3 regions of the Pseudomonas sp. DTU_2021_1001937_2_SI_NGA_ILE_001 genome follow, and region 2 is predicted to be linked to each of the others. Evidence: predicted binding sites of a transcription regulator. Region 2 holds the regulator's gene; each other region holds the start of a gene.
What was found. Region 2 encodes sigma-54, which starts transcription at its own class of promoters, with help from an activator protein. Its sites were predicted from a motif close to ANTGGCATNNANNTTGCTNT; they were not measured.
Positions count from the first base shown of each region.

Region 1: a site for sigma-54 is predicted at 3,194-3,213, ahead of RRX38_RS05235 (ammonium transporter). Genes of this name have one in related genera too.
Region 3: a site for sigma-54 is predicted at 2,388-2,407, ahead of RRX38_RS07020 (circularly permuted type 2 ATP-grasp protein). Genes of this name have one in related genera too.

Region 1 covers NZ_CP135971.1:1,315,694-1,323,410, forward strand. Annotated here, with positions in the region: gene RRX38_RS05215 (DUF1989 domain-containing protein) at 1-10, shown strand, start outside; partial or broken gene RRX38_RS24950 (methyl-accepting chemotaxis protein) at 624-1,205, shown strand; gene RRX38_RS05225 (ammonium transporter) at 1,411-2,766, shown strand; gene RRX38_RS05230 (hypothetical protein) at 2,815-2,994, shown strand; gene RRX38_RS05235 (ammonium transporter) at 3,365-4,666, shown strand; gene RRX38_RS05240 (P-II family nitrogen regulator) at 4,678-5,016, shown strand; gene RRX38_RS05245 (DMT family transporter) at 5,106-5,441, opposite strand; gene RRX38_RS05250 (FMN-binding glutamate synthase family protein) at 5,505-6,827, opposite strand; gene RRX38_RS05255 (protein glxC) at 6,842-7,525, opposite strand; gene RRX38_RS05260 (glutamine amidotransferase family protein) at 7,539-7,717, opposite strand, start outside.
Region 2 covers NZ_CP135971.1:2,662,678-2,670,394, forward strand. Annotated here, with positions in the region: gene lptA (lipopolysaccharide transport periplasmic protein LptA) at 1-238, shown strand, start outside; gene lptB (LPS export ABC transporter ATP-binding protein) at 239-964, shown strand; gene RRX38_RS11415 (RNA polymerase factor sigma-54) at 1,120-2,613, shown strand; gene hpf (ribosome hibernation-promoting factor, HPF/YfiA family) at 2,724-3,032, shown strand; gene ptsN (PTS IIA-like nitrogen regulatory protein PtsN) at 3,045-3,509, shown strand; gene rapZ (RNase adapter RapZ) at 3,512-4,375, shown strand; gene RRX38_RS11435 (HPr family phosphocarrier protein) at 4,391-4,663, shown strand; gene RRX38_RS11440 (superoxide dismutase) at 4,879-5,490, opposite strand; gene RRX38_RS11445 (hypothetical protein) at 5,492-5,944, opposite strand; gene RRX38_RS11450 (class II fumarate hydratase) at 5,976-7,352, opposite strand; gene RRX38_RS11455 (FagA protein) at 7,345-7,717, opposite strand, start outside.
Region 3 covers NZ_CP135971.1:1,706,085-1,713,801, forward strand. Annotated here, with positions in the region: gene RRX38_RS07015 (alpha-E domain-containing protein) at 1-932, opposite strand, end outside; gene RRX38_RS07020 (circularly permuted type 2 ATP-grasp protein) at 945-2,354, opposite strand; gene RRX38_RS07025 (ribonuclease E inhibitor RraB) at 2,788-3,126, opposite strand; gene RRX38_RS07030 (hypothetical protein) at 3,321-3,560, opposite strand; gene RRX38_RS07035 (LTA synthase family protein) at 3,804-5,885, opposite strand; gene RRX38_RS07040 (PLD nuclease N-terminal domain-containing protein) at 6,109-6,300, opposite strand; gene RRX38_RS07045 (ZIP family metal transporter) at 6,473-7,399, shown strand; gene RRX38_RS07050 (hypothetical protein) at 7,404-7,717, opposite strand, start outside.

The DNA of each region.
Region 1 (7,717 bases), 1.3 Mb from region 2:
GCGCGGCTAGGCGAAATACTGGTCAGTTAGGCCGGGTAAGCGGCTTCAGCCGCGAAGCGACCGCCTGTTCACGACAGATGTAGTGAATTTCCTGGCGCTTTCGCGGCTAAAGCCGCTCCCACCAAGCCACAAGCCGGTGGTTGGGCTTAACAACCGGGACTGCGGCGGCAGGTTGGAAAGAGAATTGCTAGATACGGGGTGATCACAATCAAGGAGGATGGCCCATGTGGTTCAACAATGCGTCCCGCAGCCTGGCCGACGAACTCAGTCAATGGCTCGAACGTCTCTTTGCAAGCCAGCCGGATACGGCCAGTGCCCAGCCTCACCTGCAGCGCAATCCCCGCTTGAACGACAGCCTGCACAGGCTGCAACGCCAGTGGGATGAACTGCAGCGCATCCGTCGGCAGGCTGAAGAGCAACCACCCTCACCCTGCACCGCAGAAGAATACGCGGCGCTCAACCAACAGCTGGCCGCAGCCACGGCGCAGATCAGCGAACTGCTCGGCGAACGCGACGTCTGCGAGCAACGCCTGCACGCCCTGCAGGCCGAACGCGAACAGTGGAACGAAGAACGGCAGGTGTGGGACCTGACCAAACGCACGCTGACCGAGGGCTGCTGGGCCATGAACGTGGTGGACGGCGATCCTGACCACGAGCAGAACGTGATTCGCTGGTCCGAGCAGTTCCGTGAATTGATCGGCTACAGCGCCGAAGAATTCCCCGACGGTTGGGACAGCTACTTCAAGGCGGTGAATGCCGACGACCTGCAACAGGTCATGCAAGCCTTCAACGCCGCGATGGTCGCCAGCGCGGGCGATGGTTGCTACGCCGTCGAATACCGCATGCGCCACAAGACGCGCGGTGAACTGTGGTTCCGCGAACGCGGGCGCTGCCTGCGCGATGCCCAAGGCCAGCTGCGCTACGTCACCGGCGCGGTGCGTGAAATCAGCGACGAAAAAATCGCCGCCACTTCGCAGCTGCGCGAGCAGGCCAGCATCCAGGCCACTTACCAGCAGATCGCCCAGGTCGCCGGCGGCATCCGCAGCGTGGCCGAACAGACCAACCTGCTGGCACTCAACGCCGCCATCGAGGCGGCCCGCGCAGGCGAGCAGGGTCGCGGCTTCGCCGTGGTGGCCGACGAGGTACGCAACCTGGCGCGACGCACCCAGGAGTCGGTGCAGCAGATCCAGGGCATGTTGCAGAAGGAAGGCTCGGGCGGACCTGTTTGAGGCACCTGCCCACACGACGCACCGGCTCGGCGCACCCCACGCTTCACCGAGCCGCCAGGCCAGCCCGGTCGGGCTGCCGCGTGGCACACCCCAATAAGAAACTCAGTCAGCAACCGTCGACCTCTTGCCCCTACCTGCCGGTGTATCTCTATTCCAATCAATCGTTTCGAGGGATCCCGTGATGGAACAACAGAAGACACCGCCTACGCTCGAAGAGCTCAAGGCCATGATCGAGATGACCAATACCCTGAACATGGAAATGTTCTACTGGTGGTGCATCGCCTTGATGATCTGCATCCACGCAGGCTTTCTTTCCTACGAGATCGGCGCCTCGCGCCTGAAGAATGCCCTGGCGGCCGGGGTGAAGAACATCCTCGCGTTCGGCTTCATCGTACCCAGTGTGTTCCTGCTGGGCTGGGCGGTTTATAACGCCTTTCCCGATGGCCTGGTGCCGCGCATGGACGCGCTGATGGCGGGCATGCCCTGGAGCCAGTCCATGGGACCCAACGTGAAAGACAACGCCACCGGTATCTTCTGGGGTGCCTTTGCGCTGTTCGCCGCCACCACCGGCTCGATCCTTTCTGGCGCGATCATCGAGCGCGCACGCATGAGCGCGTTCATCATCATGACCATCGTGCTGGGTGGGTTCCTGTGGTTGCTGGCGGCGGCCTGGGGCTGGCATCCGCAAGGCTGGCTGACCGTCCAGTGGGGCTACCATGATGTCGGCGCCGCCGGCGTCGTGCACATGATCGCCGGCTTCTTCGCCCTGGGTGTGCTGATCAACCTCGGGGCGCGCATCGGCCGCTTCAACCCGGACGGCAGCGCCAACGCCATCGTCGGCCACAGCATGCCGATGAGCGTGGTCGGCCTGATGCTGATCATCGTCGGCTTCTTCGGTTTTCTCGGCGGCTGCATCATCTACCAGTCCGGCGCCCAGTGGATCAACATCTACGGGCAGCCGACCAACCTTTCGGCGTTTTCCTTCAACACCCTGATGGGCTTCGCCGGCGGCCTGATCGGCGCTTATCTCACCACCCGCGAACCCTACTGGATGATGTCCGGTGGGCTGGTGGGCATTATCTCTGTCGCACCTGGCCTGGACCTCTACCATCCCGGCCTGGCGTACCTGATCGGCATGGGCGTCGCCGCCCTGGCGCCGCTGGTCAACAACCTGCTGCTCAAGCTGCGGCTGGACGACGCCGTCGGCGCCTTTGCGGTGCATGGCTTCGGTGGTTTCGCCGGGCTGGTCATCAGCGGCCTGTTCCTGACCGGCTACCCGAACGTCAACGGCATGCCGGAAATCAGCTTCTTCGGCCAGCTCGGTGGCGCCCTGGTGATGGCAGCGCTGGGCTTCTTCCCCGGCTACGGCATCTCCTACGCCCTCGCCAAGGCCGGCATCCTGCGGGTGCCGGCGCATGCCGAGGAACGTGGCCTGGACCTTACCGAGGTGCCAGCGCAGGCCTACCCGGAGTGGGGTGGCCTGTACGGGCAAGGCAGCACTGCCGAGCGCACCTTGAACACCGCACCCAGTCAATGATCCCGTGCCGGCCGCCATACGGCCGGTACTCTGCACAGGAGTCTCATCATGAGCATCACCACCTACGACGGCGCCAGCGCCGTGTTCACCTTCGCCGACAAGCCCGCCATCCTGGTGTTCATCAGCTTCATGGTCGCGGCGGTCAGCCTCTATGCCTTGATTGCCACCATGATTCACGAGCAGCACAGTTATGCGCTGCCTGACGAACAACTCGACAAGCTGAAATGATCCTCGTCAGCCGGTGGCCAACGCCACCGGCTGACCTGCGCATACGCCCCGCAAGTGCCCCCACGCGTGACCGTACGCAGCTTCGAGCACCAGCACGATGCAAAGGTCTGCTCCCCCGTGCCGTGCCCCTCTCCCGTCCCCCTGTAACAAATTGTTTACCGCTCAGTGAGTTAGCCGAAGCCCTGCCCGGCAGGGCATTTCTGGCAGACCTATTGCTTTACTGAAAAGGAAATTAATTACCCCTCAGGAATAAATATCAGTGCACTGGCCTGATCTTTAGAGGGGAATTCCGTCCGGCCCGCATGCCGACAGCGGCCGGATCTTTTCTCGGTCGGCTTGGAGGCAACAGCTAATGGTTCGGTTTGCATCGATGTGCCGCAGCATCTGGGTTCTACCCCTGGTATCGAGTAGCAGCGTCGCCCTCGCCGATGAAGCGGCGCCCGCCATCAACAGTGGCGACACGGCGTTCGTGGCGCTCTGCTCGCTGGTCGTGCTGCTGATGACCCTGCCGGGTCTGGCGCTGTTCTACGGCGGCATGGCACGCACCAAGAATGTTCTGTCGATCCTCATGCAGGTGTTCTGCACTGCCTCACTGATGTCGGTCCTGTTCGCGATCTACGGCTACTCCCTGACCTTTACCAGCGGCGGCTCGCTGCAAGCGGTGATCGGCGGCCTGGACAAGCTGTTCATGCTCGGCATCACCAAGGACTCGGTAGTGGGTACGATCCCGGAATACCTGTACTTCCTGTTCATGCTGCTGTTCGCCGCCATCACCCCGGCGATCATCGTCGGCGGCTTTGCCGAACGCATGAAATTCTCCGCCGTGATGGTGTTCATGGCCGTGTGGCTGACCATCAATTACATCCCCATGGCGCACATGGCCTGGGGCGGTGGCTGGGTGTTCAACCTCGGCGTGCAGGACTTCGCCGGCGGTAACGTGGTGCACCTGAACGTCGGCATCGCCGCGCTGGTCGGCGCCGGGTTGCTGGGCCGCCGCCGTGGCTTCGGCACGGCGGCACTGGCGCCGCACAACATGACCATGACCCTCACCGGCGGTTCGCTGCTGTGGGTCGGCTGGCTGGGCTTCTGTGGCGGCTGCGCACTGGCGGCCAACGGCTACGCCATGCTGGTGATGGTCAATACCATGCTCGCCAGCTGCGCCGGCGCCATGGGCTGGATGCTGGTGGAATGGAAACACCGTGGCCGCCCGAGCCTGTTCGGTGCGCTGTCCGGCGCCATCGCCGGGCTGGTGGCGATCACTCCGGCGTGCGGCTTCGTCGGCCCCATGGGCGCCATCCTGCTGGGTTTCATCGCCGGCCCGGTGTGCGTCTGGTCGGTGGAAAAACTCAAGCCCATGATCGGCCTGGACGATGCCTTCGACGTGTTCGGCGTGCATGGTGTTGCCGGCATCCTCGGCGGCCTGCTGACCCCGGTGTTCGCCCTCACCGCCATCGGTGGCCAGGGCTTTGCCGAAGGCCGCGACCTGTTCAGCCAGTTGCTGGTCAACGGCGGCGCGATCCTGTTCAGCGTGCTGTTCTCGGCCATCACCAGCCTGATCGCCTATCAGGTCGCCAGCGTGCTCTGCGGCGGCTTGCGCGTGAACGAAGAAACCGAGGTCGACGGCCTTGACCTCTCCACCCATGGTGAAGTCGGTTACAAATACTCGAGCTGAGGGCAACGCCGATGAAGTTGATCACCGCGATTATCAAGCCATTTCTGCTCGACGCCGTACGTGAGGCACTCACCGAGGTGGGCGTCAATGGCGTCACCGCCACCGAAGTCAAAGGCTTCGGACGCCAGGCAGGCCACACGGAAATCTATCGGGGCGCCGAATACGAGGTGCAGCTGTTGCCGAAGATCAAGCTCGAAGTGGTAGTAAGCGATGCCCTCTGCCAGCCGGCCGTGGAGGCCATTCTGAAAGCGGGCCACACCGGCAAGATCGGCGATGGCAAGGTGTTCGTGCAGAACGTCGAAAGCATCGTGCGGATCAGAACCGGCGAACTGGACGACAACGCCGTCTGATCAAAGCAGCCGGCCCCTCCGGGCCGGCTGACCTCCCTGCTCCCCTGCACGACGACCAAATCCCACCGCCCCAGATAACGCTCAACCGGTCAATTCACCGGGCTGAACATCTTCAAACCGGCAACCCCGCAGATAATCAGCATCAGGCACACGATCCGCGCCACGCTGGCCGGCTCGTCCAGGTAGAAGATCCCGTAGATGGCCGTACCGACCGCACCGATGCCCACCCATACGGCATAGGCCGTGCCCATCGGCAACTGGCGTGCGGCAAGCGCCAGCAGGTACATGCTCAAGGCGATGAAGGTGATGCAGTACAGGCTGGGCCAGAACCGGCTGAAGCCTTGCGTACGGGGAATGGCAGAGGCGTACATCACTTCGCAGATGCCGGCGGCGAGCAAGGCCATCCAGGCCCAGGTTGCAGTCATTTGAACTCCTTCAGATGCACGAAAGCCGGCCTCTCCTGGGGAAAGGCCGGCCACTGGGTTGAATCAGTAACCCTGGCCAGGCACCCAGTTCGTACCCGCCAGCGGCACCCGTGCCATGGCCGCCGACTCCACGGTCAGCGCCACCAGGTCCTCGGGGTCGAGGTTGTGCAGGTGGCTCTTGCCGCAGGCGCGAGCCATGGTCTGGGCTTCGAGCACAAGGACACGCAAATAGTTTGCCAACCGGCGTCCACCTTCCACCGGGTCCAGGCGCTTGGCCAGTTCCGGATCCTGGGTGGTGATGCCGGCCGGGTCGCGGCCGTTCTGCCAGTCGTCGTAGAAACCGGCCGCCGAGCCGATCTTCTTCAACTCTTCATCCAGGCGTGGATGGTTGTCGCCCAGCGCCACCAGTGCTGCCGTGCCGATGGCCACCGCGTCGGCGCCCAGGGCCATGGCCTTGGCCACGTCGGCGCCGTTGCGAATGCCGCCAGAGACGATCAGTTGCACCTTGCGGTGCATGCCCATTTCCTGCAGCGCCTGCACTGCCTGCGGAATGGCCGGCAGGATGGGAATGCCGACGTGCTCGATGAACACTTCCTGGGTCGCTGCAGTGCCGCCCTGCATGCCGTCGAGCACGATCACGTCGGCACCGGCCTTCACCGCCAGCTTCACATCGTAGTAAGGCCGGCTGGCGCCGATCTTCACGTAGATGGGTTTTTCCCAATCGGTGATTTCGCGCAGTTCGGCGATCTTGATCGCCAGGTCGTCCGGGCCGGTCCAGTCCGGATGACGGCACGCCGAACGCTGGTCGACGCCGATCGGCAGGGTGCGCATGCCGGCCACCCGCTCGGTGACCTTCATGCCCAGCAGCATGCCGCCGCCACCGGGCTTGGCGCCCTGCCCCAGGACGATCTCGATGGCATCGGCCTTGCGCAGGTCGTCGGGGTTCATGCCGTAGCGCGATGGCAGGTACTGGTACACCAGATGCTGCGACTGGCCGCGTTCTTCCGGGGTCATGCCGCCGTCGCCGGTGGTGGTGCTGGTGCCGGCGATACTCGCGCCACGACCCAGGGCCTCCTTGGCGTTGGCCGACAGCGCGCCGAAGCTCATGCCGGCGATGGTCACCGGAATCTTCAGGTGCAGCGGCTTCTTGGCGAAGCGGTTGCCGAGGATCACGTCGGTGCCGCACTTCTCGCGGTAGCCCTCCAGCGGGTAGCGCGACACGCTGGCGCCGAGCAGCAGCAGGTCATCGAAGTGCGGCAGCTTGCGCTTGGTGCCGCCGCCACGGATGTCGTAGATGCCGGTTTCGGCGGCGCGCTGGATTTCCTGGATGGTCAGGCGGTCGAAGGTGGCCGATTCGCGCAGCACGGGGGTGGGTTTGTCAGTCATGGTAAGGCTCCTGATCAGTACGCGCTGGCGTTGTCGACTTTGAAGTTGTACAGCTGGCGGGCCGAGCCATAGCGCTTGAAGTCGCTGGCCTTCTCGTTGAAGCCGGCCTTGTTCAGCAGCGCCTGCAGCTCTTCGAGGTGCTCCGGGCGCATCTCTTTCTCGATGCAGTCCGAGCCCAGCGACTCGACCTTGCCCTTGACGAAAATCTTCGTCTCGTACAGCGAGTCGCCCAACGCATCACCGGCATCGCCACACACCACCAGGCGCCCGGCCTGGCCCATGAAGCAGCTCATGTGGCCGATGCTGCCGCCGACCACGATGTCCACGCCTTTCATGGAGATGCCGCAACGCGCACCGGCGTCGCCCTCGATGACCAGCAGCCCGCCATGGGCGGTGGCGCCGGCCGCCTGGGAGGCGCTGCCTTTGACCCGCACGTAACCGCTCATCATGTTTTCGGCACAGCCCACGCCAACGTTGCCATGCACGGTGACCGAGGCCTTCTGGTTCATGCCCGCGCAGTAGTAGCCGGCATGCCCCTGGATATCGATGGAAATCGCTTCGTTGACGCCCACGGCCAGGTTATGCGCGCCGTTGGGATGGGTGACCAGCCATTCGCGCTGCTCGACGACGCCCGCCTGGTCGTGCAGAGCCTGGTTCAACTCGCGCACGCTGGACACGCTCAGATCGATGGTTTTCATACAGGTGTGCTCCTCAGGCCGACTGGCGTTCCCAGATGTACATGGTGGCGGGAACCGGTTCCCAGACCTTGGCGTTTTCGATGCCCGGCAGGCTGGACAGCGCCTGGTATTCCGAGGCCATGGCGACGTAGTCGTCGGTTTCGGCGAGGATCGCCGGCTTGCAGGCGATCGGGTCGCGGATCACCGCGAAGC
Region 2 (7,717 bases):
GGCCTATGCCGTCACCATCCAGTACTACGCGGCGCAGGATCGCATCGTGCTGATCGACAAGGCCAAGGTCATCAACGACGGCAACACCTCCGAAGGCGAGAAGATCGTCTACGACACCGTGCGCCAGGTCGTCAGTGCCGGCCGCGCCACAGGCAACCAGGTCACCGCGCCACGTCCGCGCATCGACATGGTCATCCAGCCGAAAAAGAAAACCGAACAGCAGCAGAAGGCGCAGTAAATGGCGACGCTTAAAGCCCAGCACCTGGCCAAGAGCTACAAGAGCCGCCAGGTCGTACGCGATGTCAGCCTGTCCATCGACAGCGGTCAGATCGTCGGCCTGCTGGGCCCCAATGGCGCCGGCAAGACGACCTGCTTCTACATGATTGTCGGCCTGGTCCAGGCCGACCAGGGCCGCGTACTGATCGACGACCTGGACGTCAGTCACCAGCCCATGCACGGCCGCGCCCGTGCCGGCATCGGCTATCTGCCACAGGAAGCCTCGATCTTCCGCAAGCTGAGCGTGGCCGACAACATCATGGCGATCCTCGAGACCCGCAAGGAACTCGATGCCGCCGCCCGCCGCAAGGAACTGGAAAGCCTCCTGCAGGAATTCCACATCACCCACATCCGCGACAGCCTCGGCATGAGCCTGTCCGGTGGTGAACGCCGCCGCGTGGAGATCGCCCGCGCCCTGGCCACCTCGCCGAAGTTCATCCTGCTCGACGAACCCTTCGCCGGTGTAGACCCGATTTCGGTCGGCGACATCAAGCAGATCATCCATCACCTCAAGGCCAAGGGCATCGGTGTCCTGATCACCGACCACAACGTGCGTGAGACCCTGGACATCTGCGAAACCGCCTACATCGTCAACGACGGCCAGCTGATCGCCGAAGGCGATGCCGAGACCATCCTGGCCAACCAGCTGGTGAAAGAGGTTTACCTGGGCCACGAATTCCGCCTCTGACAGCGCTCAGGCTGTTGACAACAGATTATTTGTCATGACGCTCTAGGCAAGCACTCGGGCTTCAGGCATATAATTTGCTTATAAGGCGGCGCCCAGGCGCCCTGTAGTGGATGGCGCTCTCCGGCGCCGGCGAATGAAGGTGTTGAGCAACTGCCATGAAACCATCGCTAGTCTTGAGAATGGGCCAGCAGCTGACGATGACGCCGCAGCTGCAACAGGCCATCCGCTTGCTTCAGCTCTCGACCCTGGATCTGCAACAAGAGATCCAGGAAGCGCTGGAATCCAACCCGATGCTGGAACGCCAGGAAGAAGGCGACGACTTCGACAATTCCGACCCCATGGCGGACAACGTCGAGAACAAGGTGACCAGCGAGCCACAGGAACCGACCTTCCAGGAAACCGCCACCACGGTGGACAACCTCGAGGAAGGCGACTGGAACGAGCGCATCCCCAATGAGCTGCCGGTCGACACCGCCTGGGAAGACATCTACCAGACCAGTGCCAGCAGCCTGCCCAGCAGCGACGACGATGACTGGGACTTCACCACCCGCACCTCGGTCGGCGAGAGCCTGCAAAGCCATCTGCTCTGGCAGCTCAACGTCGCACCGATGTCCGACACCGATCGCCTGATCGCCGTCACCCTCATCGACTGCATCAACGACCAGGGCTACCTGGAAGAATCCCTCGACGAACTGCTGGAAGCCTTCGACCCGGAGCTGGATATCGAGCTCGATGAGATCGAGGCCGTGCTGCATCGCATCCAGCAGTTCGAACCGGCCGGGGTGGGGGCGCGCACCCTCGGCGAATGCCTGTTGCTGCAACTGCGCCAGCTGCCCGCCAAGACCCCTTGGCTGAGCGAAGCCCAGCGCCTGGTCAGCGACTTCATCGACCTGCTCGGCGGTCGCGACTATTCGCAGCTGATGCGGCGCATGAAGCTCAAGGAAGACGAACTGCGCCAGGTCATCGAACTGGTGCAGAGCCTCAACCCCCGCCCTGGTTCGCAGATCGAGTCCAGCGAGCCGGAGTACGTGGTGCCTGACGTGATCGTGCGCAAGGACAGCGACCGCTGGCTGGTGGAGCTGAACCAGGAGGCGGTGCCACGCCTGCGCGTCAACCCGCAGTACGCCGGTTTCGTACGCCGCGCCGACACCAGCGCCGACAACACCTTCATGCGCAACCAGTTGCAGGAAGCGCGCTGGTTCATCAAGAGCCTGCAGAGCCGCAACGAAACGCTGATGAAGGTCGCCACGCAGATCGTCGAGCACCAGCGCGGCTTCCTGGAGTACGGCGACGAAGCCATGAAACCGCTGGTCCTGCACGACATCGCCGAAGCGGTAGGCATGCACGAATCGACCATTTCCCGGGTCACCACGCAGAAGTTCATGCATACGCCACGCGGCATATACGAGTTGAAATACTTCTTCTCCAGCCACGTCAGCACCTCCGAAGGCGGCGAATGCTCGTCCACGGCGATCCGCGCCATCATCAAGAAACTGGTGGCCGCGGAAAATCAGAAAAAGCCATTGAGTGACAGCAAGATCGCTGGTTTACTGGAGGCACAAGGCATTCAAGTCGCCCGTCGCACCGTCGCCAAGTACCGCGAATCGCTGGGCATTGCACCCTCCAGCGAGCGCAAGCGGCTGATGTGACCGATGGGGTTCAGGCGGCGATCCCGAGCTCGATCGCAGCCGAACCCGGCCAAAGCGTTCCAGTGGCAGGCACGGCCTGCCTCTTATGCACAGGCAAAGGAGAGAGCAGTATGCAAGTCAACATCAGTGGACACCAACTGGAAGTGACCAAGCCCCTGCGCGAATATGTGGAGCTCAAACTCAAGAAACTCGAAGGACATTACGACAAGATCACCAATGTCCAGGTCACCATGACGGTCGAGAAGCTGAAACAGAAAATCGAAGCCACGATGCATATCCCTGGTGGTGAAGTGGTGGCCAACGCCGAACATGACGACATGTATGCGGCCATCGACCTGCTCACCGACAAGCTCGACAGACAATTGCTCAAGCACAAGGAAAAGCAGCAAAGCATCCTCAAGGGTGCGACCGCTCGCTAACACACCCGACCCATGATCCGACTTGAAGATATCCTGACCCCCGGCCGTTCCCTGGTGAACGTGCCGGGCGGCAGCAAGAAGCGCGTACTCGAACAGATTGCCAACCTGATCGGCCGTGAAGTACCGCAACTCGAAGCCAATACCGTATTCGAAAGCCTCGTGGCCCGTGAAAAGCTCGGCTCCACGGGCTTTGGCAATGGCATTGCCATTCCCCACTGCCGCCTCGCCAACTGCTCATCGCCGGTCAGTGCGGTGCTGCACCTGGAAACCCCGGTCGACTTCGACGCCATCGACGGCGCGCCCGTCGACCTGCTGTTCGTGCTGCTGGTCCCCGAGGCTGCCACCAACGAGCACCTCGAACTGCTGCGCCAGATCGCCAGCATGCTCGACCGCGACGAGGTCCGCCGGCAGCTGCGCGCCGCGCCAAGCAGCGATGCGCTGTACCAGGCAGTGCTGAAAGAACTCAAGGGCCATTGACCATGAGCCCGCGCATGATCGTCGTCAGTGGTCGTTCCGGTTCCGGCAAGAGCACTGCGCTCGACATGCTGGAAGACAACGGTTTCTACTGCGTCGACAATCTGCCAGCGGGCCTGCTGCCCGAGCTGGCGGAACGCGCACTGCTCAACACCGAACAGACCGAGCCGCTGCTGGCGGTCTCGATCGACGCGCGCAACATGCCCAGCCATCTGAGCCGCTTTCCGCAGATCCTGGAAGAACTCCGCGCCCGACATATCCAGTGCGACGTGCTCTACCTGGACGCCGATGATGCCACCCTGCTCAAGCGTTTTTCGGAAACCCGTCGCCGCCATCCGTTGAGCAGCTCGCAGCGCTCCCTGGCCGAAGCCATCCACGACGAGAGCCTGCTGCTCGGCCCGATCGTCGACCTGGCCGACCTGAAGATCAACACCACGCACCTGAACCTTTACCAGCTGCGCGACACCATCAAGTTGCGCCTGCTGAACAAGCCGGAACCCGGCACCGCGTTTCTCATCGAATCCTTCGGCTTCAAGCGCGGCATGCCGGTGGATGCCGATCTGGTGTTCGACGTGCGATGTCTGCCCAACCCTTACTGGAAGCCGGAGCTGCGCGAGCATTCCGGTCTGGACCCGGTGGTGGCCGAGTACCTGGCAGCGCAGCCAGACGTAGAAGAGATGTTCCAGGACATCTTCGCCTATCTGAACAAATGGCTGCCGCGCTTCGCGGCCAGCAACCGTTCCTATGTCACCATTGCCATTGGCTGCACCGGCGGGCACCACCGCTCGGTCTACCTGACCGAACGCCTGGGCCAGATCCTGCAACAAACACTCAAGAACGTTCAGGTCCGTCACCGCGACCTCAGCTGAAGGACTTTCACTGCGATGCCCGTTCGTCAAATCACCATCATCAACAAACTGGGCCTGCACGCCCGGGCCGCTGCCAAGTTCGTCGGCGTGGCCGGCAAGTTCCCCTGCCAGATCAAGGTCGGCCGCTCGCCGGAGAGCCTGGTGGACGGCAAGAGCATCATGGCCGTCATGATGCTGGCCGCTGGCAAGGGCACCGACATCCACCTGTTCGCCGAAGGCGAACAGGACGAGCAGGCTCTCGATGGCCTGGTCGAGCTGATCAACAACAAGTTCGATGAAGGCGAGTGACCACGCCAGCGAGCACAAAAAAGGGGATGCCACACGGTATCCCCTTTTTCGTGATCGCCTGGGCGTCTAGGCACCCAGCCATGTGACCGCGTGGGCCACCAGCAGGACAACTCCGCCAAACAACAACAGGCTGCCCAGAACCCGGCGCAAGCGCTTGAGACGCACGCCCGCAGTACTTGAACCTCTACCCTGCGCGGCTTTTTCCACCACGAGCATCAGCCCAGCGCTGCCTGGTAGCGGCGCGCCACTTCATCCCAATTGATGACGTTGTAGAAGGCACCGATGTATTCGGCGCGGCGGTTCTGGTACTTCAGGTAGTAGGCGTGCTCCCAGACATCCAGGCCCAGGATCGGCGTGTTGCCGTGCATCAGCGGGCTGTCCTGGTTCGCGCTGTGCTCGACCACCAGTTTTTTCTCTGGGGTAACGCTCAGCCAGGCCCAGCCGCTGCCGAAGCGCTTGACCGCCGCGTCGGTGAACGCACTCTTGAAGGCTTCGAAGCCGCCCAGTTGCGTATCGATGGCCTGGGCCAGCACACCGCTTGGCTGGCCACCGCCCTGGGGCTTCATCACGGTCCAGAACAGCGAGTGGTTGGCGTGCCCGCCGCCGTGGTTGATGACCACCGGGCGCAGGTTTTCCGGCAGGCTGTTGACCCTGGCCACCAGCTCTTCGACCGGCAGCGACTCGTACTCGGTGCCGGCGATGGCCTTGTTGATGTTATCGATGTAGGTCTGGTGGTGCTTGGTGTGGTGGATCTGCATGGTTTGCGTGTCGACGTGCGGCTCCAGCGCCTCGTAGGCGTAGGGCAGTGCAGGCAAGGTATAGGGCATATCAGTGGACTCCTTGGTATTGGCCGATCGGCGAATGCCGGCGCACGCCAGGCTCACGCTCACCCACGCCGCTCAGCAGGCGCTGGGTGCGCGGGTACTCACCGTGTTCGCTGATGAAATTCAGCAGCTCGGCATAGGTGTGGTTGCTGTGGCGCAAGGCCGCCTGGCGCAGGGCTTCGGGCAGCCGTGGGTTCTGAACGGCCTGCAGCAGCCGCTGATGGATAGCGCAGAGGTATTCGGCGCTCTCCTCCGGCTGCCCCAGGCTCAGGTGCAGGTCGGCCAGGTTGTGATGGGAAATGACGCAGGCGGCCACGGCTTCGTCCGCGTCCGCCCAGCGCTCGAACAGCACCTGGGCGAGCGCCAGGGCCTGAAGGTACAACTCACGAGCCTCGACCCAGTCGCCGAGGTTGAAACAGCGATTGGCCTGTTCGATGGTGCGTTTCCAATGCTGCATGATCACCTCCAGAACGCCGGGCGCGACTCGCTCAGATCCCGCCGGCGGTGAGTTTTTCGGGGTTGAGCAACGTCTCCAGCTGGCTGCGTTGCAGGTCGGTGTGTTCCAGGGCCACATCGATAATGGGGCGGCCCTGCTGGTAGGCCTTCTTGGCGATCTCGGCGGCCTTCTGGTAACCGATGATCGGGTTGAGTGCGGTGACCAGGATCGGGTTGCGCGACAGCGCCTCCTGGAGCTTGGCCTGGTTGACCTTGAAGCTGGCGATGGCCTTGTCGGCCAGCAGGCGGCTGGCGTTGGCCAGCAGCTCGATACTGCGCATCAGGTTGTCGGCGATGATCGGCAACATCACGTTCAGCTCGAAGTTGCCCGACTGCCCGGCCACCGTGATCGCCGCGTCGTTGCCGATCACTTGGGCGGCGACCATGGCGGTGGCCTCGGGGATCACCGGGTTGACCTTGCCCGGCATGATCGACGACCCGGGCTGCAAGGCTTCGAGTTCGATCTCACCAAGCCCGGCCAAGGGGCCGGAGTTCATCCAGCGCAGGTCGTTGGCGATCTTCATCAGCGAGACCGCAGTGGCCTTGAGCTGACCGGAGACGGCCACGGCGGTGTCCTGCGAACCGATCAGCGCAAACAGGTTCTGGCCAGGGGTGAAGGTCACTCCGCTCAGGGCACTCAGGTGAGCATTGAAGCGCTGGGCGAATTCGGGGTGGGCGTTGATGCCGGTGCCGACGGCGGTGCCACCCTGGGCCAGGGACTGCAGGCTCGGCTGCAGCGCCTGCAGGTTGACGATGTTGGCGCGCAGCTGGCTGGCCCAGCCGTCGAGCACCTGGCTCATGCGCACCGGCATGGCGTCCATCAGGTGGGTGCGGCCGGTCTTGACGAACGGATGCACCTGTACGGCCTTGTCGGCAGTGACCTTGACCAGGTGCTCCAGTGCCGGCAGCAGGTGCTCATGCAAGGCCAAGGCGGCACTGACATGGATGGTGGTAGGGATGATGTCGTTGCTGCTCTGGCCGCAGTTGACATGGTCGTTGGGGTTGACCGTCTCGCCCAGGATGCGTGTGGCCAGGGTGGCGATCACCTCGTTGGCGTTCATGTTGGAGCTGGTGCCGGAGCCAGTCTGGAAGATATCCACCGGGAAATGCACCATGAAGTCCTCGGCCAGCAGTTGCTCGACGGCCTGGACGATGGCACGGCTCTGCCCGGCACTGATCTGCTGCAGCTCCAGGTTGGCCTTGGCTGCGGCAGATTTGGCCAGCAGCAAGGCACGGATGAACTGCCGCGGCATGCGCTGCTGGCTGATCGGGAAGTTGTCTACCGCACGCTGGGTCTGGGCACCGTACAGCGCCTCGGCGGGCACCTGCAGTTCACCCATGCTGTCGCGTTCGATACGGGTATTACTCATCGGAATGTCCTTGCAGCAGTTCAGTGAGAGAAATCGAAGGTTGCAGCACGCAGCTGGCCAGCTCATAGGCGCAGGCGCGCCATTGGCGGTCGCTCGCCAGGGTCTTGAGATCCCGCAGCGGCCGCCAGCACTGGTCCAGGCACAGGCAGCGCCAGTGCCACGGCAGCACCGTGTCGCGGGCGGTGTCGAGCAACAGGCGGAATGAGGCCTGGGCGATATGGCGATTGGGAATGCCCTTGAAGCGGGCCAGATAGCGGCCTTCGGCGAGGTAGTGATCGATGAGGCGAGGCTCGTCCGGGTCGAGCCCGCAACGGATCCGCAGACCCAGTGCGTGCCAGCTTTGCAGCTGCGGCAATTCATGCAGG
Region 3 (7,717 bases), 960 kb from region 2:
ATGGCGTCGCCCAGCTCGGCGATCAGGGGAATGAAGTCGTTCAGCCAGGCATGCAGGCCAGCCTCGAGCACTTCGTCGATGCCGGTGTAACGCAGCCGGGCATGCAGCTCGGCGACCATGCGCTGAGCGGGACGACCGTTGACGCCGGGCAGGCTGGTAAGCACTTCTTCGAGTTCCTCCAGGCAGGCCAGCAGCGAACGCGGGGTGTCGGCACGCAGCAGCAGCAACTCGGCCACGTGACGGGCGCCCGGCGCCTCACGGTACAGCTCGGTATAGGCCTCGAAGCACGACAGCGCACGCAGCAAGGCGCTCCACTGATAGTAGCCAGCGGCCGAGCTGTCGGCGGCGGCCTTCACGTGGGAGCCGCGCAACTCGAGCATTTCATAGCGTGCGTCGAGCATGCGCAGGGTGTTGTCGGCGCGCTCGATGAAGGTCCCCAGGCGAATGAAGCGGAAGGCGTCGTTCCGCATGATGGTGCCGTAGGTGGCGCCACGGAACAGGTGCGCGCGCTCCTTGACCCACTCGCAGAAACGGCTCATGCCGTAGCGGTTCAGGCCCTGCTGCGCAATGCCGCGGATCTCCAGCCAGGTGGAGTTGATGTTCTCCCACATGTCGGCGGTGATGCGCCCGCGCACCGCATGGGCACAGGCACGCGCCGCGCCCAGGCAGCTGTAGATGCTGGCCGGGTTGCTGGCATCGAGGGCGAAGAAATGCAGCATGCGTTCGGCGTGCAAGGCGCCGTGGCGCTCCTTGTAGGTGTCCAGCGTGCCGGTGATCAGCAGCGGCATGGCGATTTCGTCCAGCCCGTCGCCGCGCCCGTCCTGAGGCATGAGCGACAGGGAATAACTGACGTCGAGCATGCGGGCGAGGTTTTCCGCCCGCTCCAGGTAACGCGACATCCAGAACAGATCTGAGGCAGTTCTACTCAACATAGGCAGGCATCCTTAATCCTCGACCACCCAGGTGTCCTTGGTGCCGCCACCCTGGGACGAGTTCACCACCAGCGAGCCTTCACGCAAGGCCACCCGGGTGAGCCCGCCGGGCACCACGCGGGTTTCGCGGCCAGACAGGACAAAGGGACGAAGATCGATGTGTCGCGGGGCGATGCCGTTCTCGACGAAGGTCGGACAGGTCGACAGGGACAGGGTGGGTTGGGCGATATAAGCATGTGGCCGGGCGATCAGACGGGCACGGAAGGCTTCGATCTCGGCACTGGTGGCTGCCGGGCCGACCAGCATGCCGTAGCCACCGGAGCCCTGGGTCTCCTTGACCACCAGGTCCTTGAGGTTGGCCAGCACATGGGACAGCTCATCGGGCTTGCGGCACTGCCAGGTCGGCACGTTCATCAGGATCGGCTCCTCGTCGAGGTAGAAGCGGATCATGTCGGTGACGTAGGGGTAGATGGACTTGTCGTCGGCCACGCCGGTGCCGATGGCATTGGCCAGTACCACGTTGCCGCTGCGGTAGGCCGACAGCAAGCCCGGCACGCCCAGCACCGAGTCGGGCCTGAAGGCCAGCGGATCGAGGAACGCGTCATCCAGGCGCCGGTAGATGACATCCACCGGTTGCGGTCCTGAAGTGGTACGCATGAAGACCCGTTCGTCACGCACGAACAGGTCTGCCCCTTCCACCAGTTCCACGCCCATCTCTCGCGCCAGGAAGGCATGTTCGAAGAACGCACTGTTGAAGCGCCCGGGCGTCAGCACCACGACGCGCGGATTATCCAGCGGGCTGGAGCTTTTCAGGGTGTCGAGCAGCAGGTTCGGGTAGTGATCGATGGGTGCGATGCGCTGCGCGGCGAACAGCTCGGGGAACAGACGCATCATCATCTTGCGGTCTTCGAGCATGTAGCTCACGCCGCTGGGCGTGCGCAGGTTGTCTTCCAGGACGTAATAGGTACCGTCGGCATCACGCACCAGGTCGACCCCGGAAATGTGCGAGTACAGGTCGCGGTGCAGATCCAGGCCCTGCATCGCCAGCTGGTACTGGTCATTGGCCAATACCTGGTCAGCCGGCACCACGCCCGCCTTGATGATGCGCTGTTGGTGATACAGGTCGGCAAGGAACATGTTCAGCGCCCTGACGCGCTGGATGCAGCCACGCTCCACCAACTGCCATTCGCTGGCAGGAATGCTGCGCGGAATGGTGTCGAACGGGATCAACCGCTCGGTGCCCTGCTCATCCCCATAGAGCGTGAAGGTGATACCTGCACGGTGAAACAGCAGATCGGCCTCGCGCCGGCGCTGGGCCAGCAGTTCAGGAGGGGCATTTTCCAGCCACCGGGCGAACTCCCGGTAATGCGGACGGACCAACCCGCCCGCGTCATACATCTCATCGTAAAAGTTACGGGTCATGCCGAACTCCTTGTCACCCTGGACACAAAGGCCATCGCAAAGCCCGTGCCACTGGCATAAACCGTTATTTTTCAAATACTTGAATATTCGAAAGTGTTACCTGGCACCATTTCCGTGCAACCAGACGCACAATTTCACACCCCACGCCTCATTCTCAGGCAGCCGTGGCTAAAAACTATAGGCCATATAGAGAGCATTGATTATTCATGGAGCCAGCAATTAGCCACAATTCCTCTCGCAGCCACCGCGAAGTCCCGGCAGCACGGTGGTGCAACGAATCACTGACAATCTTCCCGTTTAAGCCACTGCTCGCAGTGGTTTTTTTTGCCCCGCCGGAACCGGAGTGCAGCCCTTGCACCGCCATGAAACAACGAAGGCCCGAGCGGAGTGATTTGCGCTCGGGCCTTCACGGCTGCGGCATTGCCTGGGAGGTTCAGTTCAGGCGACGGATCTCATGCTTGACGCCCCAACCCTCGACCTCGCCATCCAGCGGCGAAATGGCCGCCTGCAGGTCCTGCTCGAAATCACCGATGCCGTGGTAAGTGGCATACATCACTTTGCTGACCTGCAGGTGCCAGGCGCCATCCTCCCGCTCATTGACCTGGGCGTTGAGCGACTCGCCGCGAAACTGCCGGGCAGCCTGCCTGGCCCTTCGCTCATCCGGAAATACCGCGTAGAACTCGATGGGATGGATACGGGCGAAATCGAATCCGCCCTCTTTCATGCAGCGCAGTACGTGGCTGCTGATGTCTTCGTGATTGGCTGTGCTCATGAAACGTCCTCCTATGCAACGATAGATAGAGTTTCAATGCCCGCCGAACAGAGCTCGCGCCCGGATACGGCAAGGCGATCAAGCATGGAGCTGGGCGGTAGCGGCCCGCAGCAGACGCGCTACCGACAGGGACAGGCCCTCACGGACCTGAAGTGCAGATTAGCTCCGCGATCCCCGGACCGCCAGACGGCACGTCAACCGGAGACCTCAGTGATGGAAATGATCTGGACACTGTTGTAGTCCTTCAGCGTCTTGACCGTCGGCTCGACGCTGCGTCCTTCCAGATCGTTCAGGTCCAGTTCCGTCGCCAGCGGGTACAGCTTGGGGCGCAACAGGCGGGCAACCTCCTCATGCGTCGGCTGCTGCAACGAATCCATCGTCAGGCGTTGTTGCACGCCATCCTTATCCAGATACGAAACGGCCCACTGTTTCATCAAAACCTCCGCAAAACAGCCAGACAATCGGCTTACGTGATCTTGACCGGTACAGCAGCAGGTTCGTTCAGAGGATTTTCGACGGATGTTGCCGAGTGGGACGCGATTGGCAATACCTGCATGCCAGGCGCCGCCGATGTGTCGGGCGAGATGGGCTGGAAGGTCACGACCAGGGCTGGCCGCAAGTGCCCCACAGGCCGACTGCCGGGGCTGGCAGCGACCTGCGGGGGTCAGGGGCGGGTGTCAGTTCTTGCTGGCTTCCACCCCGGCGGTGTTGTCCAACAGGCTCTTGGTCGCGGTCTGGATGAAGCTATCCAGGCGACGCTTGAGCTCGTCGGTCTCCGGTGCATCCGGAATGACCTCGGCCGAAGGCTGGGCCCCGAGCTGGTACTCCAGCACCTTGGCCGGCATGTCCACCGGCTCGATGAGGATGCGATTGCCACTGAGGATGCCGACCACCTGCTCGCTGCCGGAAGGCTTGATCACGCCGAAGCCCTTGTCGCCCTCAGGCAGGTTCAGCAGGTCGCGACCCCAGCACTGGTGGCGGGTTTCGCCGCCCAGGCGGCCCATGATGGTCGGCACCACGTCGACCTGGGTGCCGACTATGCTGCTGCGCTTGCCGAACTTCTCCTGGATGCCGGGGGCGATCATCAGCAGCGGGACGTTGAAACGCCCCAGATCCATTTCGGTGAGCTGGCGATTGTTGCCGAAGCCATGGTCGCCCAGCACCACGAACAGGGTTTCCTTGTAGTAAGGCTCCTTCTTGGCCTTCTCGAAGAACTGCCCCAGCGCCCAGTCGGAATAGCGCATAGCGGTCAGGTGCTCATCCAGCGAGCCGTGGCCGGTGACCCGCTCCACCGGCAGGTCCTTGGGCAGCGCGTAAGGCGTGTGGTTGGACAGGCTCTGCAACAGGGCGTAGAACGGCTTGCCCTGGCCCTGACGGGCCTTCAGCTCCTGCGCGCCACGGTCGAACATGTCCTGGTCGGAGACACCCCAGGTGGGGTCCGAGAACACCGGGTTGACGAAGTCGTTGCGGCCAACGAAGTTGGTCATGCCCTGGTTGCTGAAGAACCCGGACTGGTTGTCCCAGGCGAAATCGCCGTTGTAGACGTACACGTCGTCGTAGTTACGCCCGGTGCTCAGCAACTGCGGCAGGCCAGACAGCTTGTGGCTGCCTTCCGGGGTCTGCATCAGGTATTCGAAGCCCGGCAGGTTGGGGAAGCAGGCCATGGTGGCGAACATGCCCTGGTGGGTGTGGGTGCCGTTGGAGAAGAAGTGGTCGAACAGCAGCCCTTCCTCGGCCAGCTTGTCGAAGTACGGGGTGATCTTGGCATCGCTGCCCAGCGCACCCACCGAATGGCCGGCAAAGCTTTCCAGCAGGATGACCACCACGTTGCGGATCGGCAGAGTGTTCTGCGCCGGCGGGGTGAAGTCACGGCGAATCGCGGCCTTGTCGGCCTCGACCAGCTTGTCGTTGGCGGTCAGCAGCATGTCGCGAACGGTCTGCTGCGCCTGGTCCTGCGGCAAGGTGGCCTTCCAGATATTGTCACGGTCCTCGGACATGCGACTCTTGGCGGCGGCGATCAGCGTCAGGGTGCCGTTCAGGCCCAGCTGGTTGGCGAAATTCGACTCGGTGGTGTAGGCATCACCCCAACGCAATGGCGGACCTTGGCGCAGGGTGCCACGCGCAGCGACCACAGCGACCAGCAGGATCACCACGAACACACCGGCACGCAGGTACCAGGGCGCCCCTGCCGAGGCGCCGACGCTCGACGCCAGCGCCTGACGCGGCCGGGCGAGACGATCGAAACCCTTGAACACCAGGCTCAGCAGCCAGGTCACCAGCGCCCAGGCCAGCAGGTAACGCACCACCGGGAAGCCATACCAGAGCATGCTCAGCACGGTCTTGGGGTCTTCCTTGACGTACTGGAAGACCAGGCCGTTGAGGCGCTGGTGGAACTCCCGGTAGAAGTCCATCTCCATCAGGCCGAAGAACAGCGTGAGGCTGCCGACCAAGGTCAGCCAGAAACGGAACACCCCTCGCGCACGCATGGCACGCAGGCTGAACACCGCGAAGAACAGCGGAATCAGCAGGTAGACGGTCAAGCGCAGGTCGAAGCGCATGCCATTGGCCAGCGCTTCGAGGAAGGTGGACATCGGCGTGTCGCCGATCATCTCGCGGTTGTACACCAGCAGGCCGATGCGCAGCAGGGTGTACATCACCATCAGGGCCAGGCCGCTGAGCAGGGTATAGAGCAGGTGATGCTTGAGCGTGGGTTCAGGCAGGCGGGACAGGGCGTGCCGAGAGGCGTCCGTTTTGGCCATGGATAGGAGGTCCGCAGGATTCGAGGTTGTAGTGGAAGGCCCTGGCGGCGTGACGGGACGCACACGTGAGGATCACGAATGCGCGTACCGCCGGTCCGCAGGGGAACCGCCGACTTCAGGAAGACGGCGGCCGATGATCGCCGCGCATGATGATCCAGGCAATGTGAAAATTATGTGGGAACACAATTGCTTAGGTCTTGTACGAGAAACCGGCGAGCGACGGTCAGACCCGCAGGTTGCCACGCGGTCCGGCCAACGCCCAGATGATCAGGCCAAGCACCGGCAACAGGGCGATGAGCAGTACCCAGAGAATTTTGATGCCCACCTCGGCGCTGCTCTTGAGCACGTGCAGGATGGCCCAGATATCCAGGGCCAGAATGATCAGGCCGATGAGGCTGTTGAAAGTCGATCCCATGATGGTACTCCCCGAACAAAGGTGGTAAGGCTGTGGCAGACCCCTGTCCGGTATATCGGGCCAGGAGCGTTCCACTACAGAACCTGCCGGCGATGAAAGGTTTCCATTGAACCAAGCGCTCGCCGCAACGCTCGCAAACCAGAACTGCATCGTTTTACAAGAGGTCACTGCCATGCCCGCCCCTGCTCCACTACGCTCGCTGCGCTCGACCTGGTCCGCACAGGTCCAGGCCGCTCCCCTGCTCAGCCTGGGTTTCCTGCTGGCCATCCTGATCGTGCTGGGCCTGGGCGTCGCCAGCCTCTACAACGCCTTCAATGGCGCCAACCAGGCCAACCTCGACCACGCGCTGCTGGGCGGCAGTGCCGGTTTCCTGGCCACCGCGCTGGGCGCGGTCATGGCCGTGGTACTGCGCGACATCAGCCAGCGCACCCAGGACATCATGCTCGGTTTCGCAGCAGGCATGATGCTCGCCGCCAGTTCCTTTTCGCTGATCCTGCCGGGGCTGGATGCCGCGCGGGAGATCACCGGCACCGGGCCGCTGGCGGCGGCTACGGTGGTCACCGGCCTGGGCCTTGGCGTGCTGCTGATGCTCGGCCTGGACAAGTTCACCCCCCACGAACACGAGAGCGTCGGACGCCAGGGACCGGAATCCGAGCGCATCAACCGGGTCTGGCTGTTCGTACTGGCGATCACCCTGCACAACCTGCCCGAGGGCATGGCCATCGGCGTCAGTTTCGCCGGTGGCGACATGAACGTCGGCTTGCCGCTGACCAGTGCCATCGCCATCCAGGACATTCCTGAAGGCCTGGCAGTGGCCCTTGCCCTGCGTGCCACCGGGCTGTCGCCGCTCAAGGCCATGCTGGTCGCGGTCGGTTCGGGCCTCATGGAGCCCCTGGGCTCGGTGGTCGGGCTGGGCATTTCCAGCGGTTTTGCCATCGCCTACCCGCTGAGCCTGGGCCTGGCTGCCGGAGCGATGCTGTTCGTGGTGTCCCACGAGGTGATTCCGGAAACCCACCGCAATGGCCACCAGACCTCGGCCACCCTGGGCCTGATGGGCGGCTTTGCGGTGATGATGTTCCTCGATACCGCGCTGGGCTGACGGATCAGGCCTCGCCTTGGCGCGCCTTGAGCGCCGGGGCGGCATGAATGCCGACCTCGGCGGCCAGTTCCAGCACCCGCTGTTCGTCACAGCCGTACACCAGCACCGCCTGCAGTTCGTCATCCAGCGGCTGGCTGAAGTCCATCAGTACATAGCCGCCCATCTCCTTGTTCATGCTGCCAAGCTGGATCTGGATGCGATTCAGGGCGGTCAGCGGCTCGGTCTTGGCCAACTGCTTGGGCTTGATGTTGAACGGCACGCTGGGCCCGAATGAGGCGACGATCTGCGCGAACAGGTCCATGTAACTGTCGGCCTGGA